Regions from separate parts of the Peribacillus sp. P4_D6 genome, predicted to be linked through region 2. Evidence: riboswitches for the same ligand, from Rfam matches in the RefSeq annotation. Region 2 holds a riboswitch; the other holds the start of a gene.
The links. A riboswitch is a leader RNA that binds a small molecule or an ion and turns the genes downstream of it on or off. The one in region 2 is predicted to bind cyclic di-AMP.
Positions count from the first base shown of each region.

Region 1: another riboswitch for cyclic di-AMP. It lies ahead of AC1DVB_RS13780 (cation:dicarboxylate symporter family transporter); the one in region 2 lies ahead of AC1DVB_RS04980 (TrkH family potassium uptake protein).

Region 1 covers NZ_JBFUIQ010000038.1:24,580-27,718, forward strand. The annotation lists gene AC1DVB_RS13780 (cation:dicarboxylate symporter family transporter) at 330-1,589, opposite strand; cyclic di-AMP (ydaO/yuaA leader) riboswitch at 1,761-1,908, opposite strand; gene AC1DVB_RS13785 (efflux RND transporter periplasmic adaptor subunit) at 2,108-3,139, opposite strand, start outside.
Region 2 covers NZ_JBFUIQ010000008.1:32,423-35,561, forward strand. The annotation lists gene AC1DVB_RS04975 (potassium channel family protein) at 1-407, opposite strand, end outside; gene AC1DVB_RS04980 (TrkH family potassium uptake protein) at 431-1,762, opposite strand; cyclic di-AMP (ydaO/yuaA leader) riboswitch at 1,913-2,055, opposite strand; gene AC1DVB_RS04985 (hypothetical protein) at 2,385-2,576, shown strand; gene AC1DVB_RS04990 (TetR/AcrR family transcriptional regulator) at 2,982-3,139, opposite strand, start outside.

The DNA of each region.
Region 1 (3,139 bases), on a different contig from region 2:
CAAAATAACCGACATTAGCTTTGAAACAAATCAACGTATTTTAAAGCCGGAAGGTAGTTTCATTTCACAACAGATGACCTTCTGGGCCGAGAGGAAATGATTTGGTTTTGAGGTAAACAAGATGAAAGGCTTTATGAATTTGGGGGTATTTTGACATCCGGGAAGACGCGCCAAGATTGTAGTATCCTCCATAAAACAATTCAACTTGAAGTGCTTGAGTATCTCTAAGGAAGCAGAGTTTACAGTCATCGAGAAATAAGAAAGCGCTATTTCATTCAAAAAAATAAATAAAAAAATCCAGAGTGACATTTCACTCTGGATTTTTTATATTAAGAAACTTGCTCTAACTCTTTTTTGGAAGGAGGGTTGAATTGACCTTCCCATTTAGAGATGACGATTGCCGCAAGTGAATTACCGATAACGTTTACCACTGTACGTCCCATATCAAGAATACGGTCGATACCGGCAATAAATGCTAGACCTTCAATAGGAATACCGACAGTTCCCAATGTCGCTAAAAGAACTACGAAAGATACACCCGGTACACCCGCAATTCCCTTGGACGTGATCATTAACACTAGCATCAGCGTAATTTGCTCATACGCGCTTAAATCGATTCCGTACATTTGAGCGATGAAGATAGCTGCTAACGCTTGGTATAATGTAGAACCATCAAGGTTAAAGGAGTATCCAGTCGGAATAACAAATGTAGCAATATGTTTTGGACATCCCGCTTTCTCCATTTTTTCCATGAGTTTCGGAAGAACCGCTTCTGAACTTGCAGTAGAGAAAGCAAGAATCAATTCTTCTTTTAGAAGTTTAATCAGCGTAAAGATATTGAATCCGACAAATTTCGCAATAAGACCAAGAATGACTATTACAAAGAAAATCATTGTTCCGTATACAGAAAGCGCTAACTTTCCTAGCGGAATTAAAGATTCCAAACCGAACTTGGAGATCGTCACACCGATTAGTGCAAATACACCGATAGGAGCGAATTTCATGACCATGTTAGTTAGGTAGAACATTCCTTCAGCTGTACCTTGGAAGAAGCGGAATACTGGTTTACCCTTTTCACCGATGGCTGCAATACTAAGCCCAAACAACACGGAGAAGAAAATGATCGCTAGCATATCGCCTTGTACCATAGCTTGAACTGGATTGGATGGTACAATGTGAACGAGTGTATCCACGAACGATTCATGCTGCTTAGTTTCTGCTGTATCAACATACGTAGAAATATCAGTTTGTTCCAGCTTATCCATATTCACACCAGCACCAGGCTGGATGATATTCGCTGAAATTAAACCAACAGCAATCGCTATCATAGTTACGACAACAAAGTATGATAATGATTTAGCACCTAGTTTACCTACCGCTTTCAAATCACCTACACCAGCAACTGCAACGATAAGGCTTGAAACGATGATCGGCACTACAATCATTTTAATCATTCGTAGGAAAATGTCTCCGAATGGCTGTAAAAAGTTTTGGGCCGTCTCATTACCATAAAAAATGGCACCAACGATAATCCCTAGAATTAAACCAATGAAAATTTGGCTAGCTAAACTTAGTTTGAATTTCTTCATTTACTTTCCTCACCTTCCATAAAGTCTTTGATGCAAAAACATTTTTGTCTCGGTAAGGGAAACAAGATACTAATAAAAGAAAGTAATTTTTCTTTTTTGAAAAACTCTGTCTTTACGCCGAAAAAAAAGACACTTCATGTGTCGATTTCTTATAGGCGTGAATATTCACACATGTTCCCTTGAAGACGCTGACGAGGTTAGCTGTCGGGTTAGGATTGGAAACACAAAAAGCCCTTTCATTTCTGAATTCACCCCTAGCGGATAAAATCCACAAAAATGGGTCCCCCGTTCTTGGAATAAGATTAAGCGAGTTAACTTATAATAAAATATTATACTAAAAATGATAATCTGTAAATATTTATTCGCATCCGTTCTAGAAAAAGGTCTTTAAATATGTCTGAATATTCTGTATTAATAGCTATTCTATCTATAATTACGCTTCCCGATTTTTAATCACTTAAGTTATATTGATATAATTAATAAATAATTTGACATCACCTCTCTTGTGAAAAAAGCGGTTATTTTTCCAGAATGCCAAGTAACAGGTATCTTACTTTTTCCCTAGAGGTGAATTTTTTATAAGTTCCAGCTTTCACTTTTTCAAATTGAATCGGGGTAATAAAATAAGAATGGTTCTTCACTGCCACATTCGGCTTCAGGAGGATGACGTCACCTACAGACGGTCCCTTTATGATTTCCTGCTTCCCTTCAGCCTTAAGACCTTTTGTAATGTAATGTTTATCCACATGGCCTTTATTCGTCAACTTGTAAATATATGGATGCTTTTGGTATTGTACCGCCTCTATCGGTATGGAGGGTACACCGGCTTTCTCATTGGTTATTACAGTAAGGTTCACTTTCGATCCCACCAACAGAGGTTCCGTTTCTTCGCCTTCCGGTTCGATTAAAGCCTGAAATGGAAATCTGTTATCTTTTTTTAATGATGGCTCTTCTGCGGGATAGGAATGGATACGGCCTATCGTCCCTTTCAATGCCTTTTTTGAATCAGAGGAACTTGCTTTTATAGTCATGCCCACTTCAGCCTTTTTCATTTCCTCTCCGGAGAAATACCCTTCAATTGCCATATTTGTAGAAACGATGGATATAATGGGATTATCAAGGTTTTTATTGATATTTTTAACGACACCATCAGCCTCGCTCGTCGTCACAATTGCACTGGACTGCTCCTCAATCGAACTTAATTTAGCGTCAAGCATTTTCACTTTTTCATCCAACCTGTTTTTTTCTAGTTCCTGCTTGTACATTTCTTGCTCAATGTTACTTTTAATAAGGTCTGAAGAGCTTGTCGTTATATCAATATTCAAGTTTTTTTCCACCGATTCATCAATTGCAGCTTCAGGTTCACTGGTCAAGGTCCCCTGATAAGACCTCAACTTCCCTATGTATTCCTCAATCCCTGCCCTTTCCCCCTCAGCTGCCGTTTTCTCCGCTTCCAAACTCGCTTTAAGCGCATCAAGTTCGGTCGCCGTATACTCAAACAACGAGGAGCCAGCCGTAATCGAATCGCCTTCTTTTACAAGGAATTTCTT
Region 2 (3,139 bases):
GGGGAAAGGAGCTGGTTCGCGACCCGTTCCCCCATATCCCTCTCAGGGTAGATGACCCAGTCGGCACCGACTTTTGTGAGCACCTGACCGTGATTTTTATTAAGTGCCTTGGCAATGACCTTTTTGATCCCAAGCTCTTTTAAAAGCAAGGTAGTTAAAATGCTCGATTGCATGTCATTTCCGATGGCTACGATGACACAATCGAAATTACGGATTCCGATTGCTTTCAATGTCTCTTCTTCGGTCGTATCCGCCATGACGGCATGGGTAACGTTCAGTTCCGCATTCTCGACTCTTTCCTCGTTCACATCAATACCCAAAACCTCTTGGCCTGCCGTATATAATCTATGGGCCACACTGGTTCCGAATCTGCCTAAACCTATTACGGCGTATTGTCGTTTTCCCATCTTTTACACTCCTTCATTCATTATTATCCAATCATGATTTTCCCTTTTGGACGTCGGAACGGATCTGGCTTGCGCCTCATGGCGATAGCAAAGGCCAAAGTCAAAGGGCCAACACGGCCTGCAAACATCGTGAAAATGATGAGCATCCGGCCAACCGGTGATAATTCCGGGGTCAAACCCATTGAAAGTCCCACGGTGGCGAATGCTGAAGTGGCTTCGAACAAAATCATCAAGAAATCAGTTCCGCTTTCAGTGATGGTCAGCAGAATGGAGATGATGGAAACCATGAATACACCAATGAACGTAACGGATAATGCTTTAAAGATCGTTTCACTCACGATGCGGTGACGGAACAAGACCACATCACCCTTACCTTTGATCTGTGACCAAACCGTTCCGACAATCGTCGCCAATGTTGTCGTTTTAATCCCGCCGCCAGTCGATCCGGGTGATGCCCCAACGAACATCAAGAAAATGATGAGCAGTAATGCAGGCTGAGTTAAATCAGGGATATTCAGAGTGTTGGAGCCTGCCGTCCGTGGTGATACCGATTGAAATAAAGACGACAGCATTTTACCCATGAAAGATAAAGGCTGCAATGTCTTGGCATTGCCGTACTCGAATAAAAAGATTAAAATCGCGCCGGCAATCGTAAGGGTCAAGCTAGTCGTCAGAACGATCTTCGTATGTACGGATAAACGATGTGTATTCCGATATTCGTATAGTTCATTCATCACGATAAAGCCTATCCCGCCAAACGTGATGAGGAAGGCAACGGTAAGGGTTACGAATGGATCCGATACATATGGGGTCAAACTCCTGAATTCCCCCATTAAATCAAAGCCGGCATTATTGAAATTCGAGACGGAATGAAAAACACCGTAATAGATCGCCTTGCCGGTTGGCATGTCAAAAGAAAAGCGAATCGATAAGATAAGGGCACCCATGCCTTCAATGATGGCCGTGAAAATTAAAAGCCGTTTCACTAATCTGACTACACCCGCCATGGATAGATTATTTAACGACTCCTGCAGAACTAACCTCCCTTTTAAAGAAATCTTTTTGCCTAATAATAAAAAGAAAAACGTCGCAAATGTCATGAACCCTAATCCGCCTACCTGAATCAGTGTTAAGATGACCAACTCACCAAAAGTGGTGAAGGTCGATCCCGTATCCACAACGACCAGTCCTGTTACACATGTAGCGGAAGTCGAGGTGAATAAAGCATCCAGAAAAGAAAGACCATGGCCATTTTCCGTGGAAATCGGCAGGGTCAATAAATAGGCCCCGATAAGTATCAGGATGGCGAAGCCGAGTACAAGTATTTTTGGCGGATCCAATAAATTTTTTGTCATTCTCAAATGATCATCCCTACTGTATGACTTTTAATCAACAATCTCTTTCTAATCTGTTTAAAGGCATAATAAAAAGACCTGCGAAAACATCGAATAGCTCTATTGCCACAAAAAGCGTGCAAAAAAGGCTCCCGAAATAGGCGGTCCTATGACCTCCTTCGCTTTAGCCGACGAAGTTAGCTGACGGGTAGGATGGCGAAAGAGCTGATCTCATCCCTTCTGCAAGGCAGAATTAACCCCAAATGATTGGGTCCTCCGTACTCATTTATAATGAGTTTTGGCCGAAATGCATTAAATTGATAAACGTATTCTACTCCCATCATTTAGCAGTTGTAAACCCCTAAATCGTAAAAAAATATTTCTTTAATAAAACTGAAAATTTACGTTTTATTTACATTAAAAAAACGTATTGACAAATATTAGTTGGCACATTATGATAGGTTCGATTAATCCAATTATGATAACCGGCATCGATATACTTTATTCAATAATTTCAAGCAGAACATGCTATTGCCAATCGAAATTTGTAATAGATATATTATGTTTCTTTTGTAAAAGATAAAGGAAAAAGCAGTACATTATTAGTTAAATTCAATACATTTTATTAAAAAGGCGGGCAATTATGGAGAAGACGTTCAATAGATATGTTATTAATGCTACAGGCAAGGGTGGCCAAACATATTTAACACAATGCCAGGATAAAGATGCACTAAGGAAATGGATAGCCGATCATGAGGATCAAATCATCATGAATGAATTAAGGATAACGGATAAGAAAAAGAATCCGTTTTTAAAACTGTTTTCCCCAAGGTAAATCAACTGATTCCAACATTCATAGCGGTATTCAATTATTGTAATCCCTGTGCTTTATCCAGGAACGGTGAGCGAAAAATCCATATCTTGTTTTGCTTTTAAACTCATTATATTTAATGAGTTTTTTTGCGTTATTTACAGTATTGAACCTTAGATGTTAAAATTTAGTAACTACTAATGTGGACGTGAAGCAGAGAAAAGTAAAATGAAATGACCACTTACCGAGAGCAGCCGAGGATTGTTGGGTATGAATGGGGGGCATCGCAAATTGGTCTCGTTCCTTGGGGACGGGGTTTTTTATTGTACAGTCAAAGGTGGAGAAGCGATGACATTAAAAAATGCATTGGTATCCTGGAAATCCCCTTCCATTCTTTTGTGCGGAATAGGTATCTCCAACTAAAATCGTTCATTGGATGAATGTGCGCAATTGGCTGATGAAGTTCAAGATTTTAAAATGGATTTTCGCCATTTCTTCCGCCGTTTGTTCTTCGCAGTTCTCCAGCCACTCAGTAATCACCCCTAAAATCGCCGATGTCAGGAAGGCGTGCATATACATGCGGAATG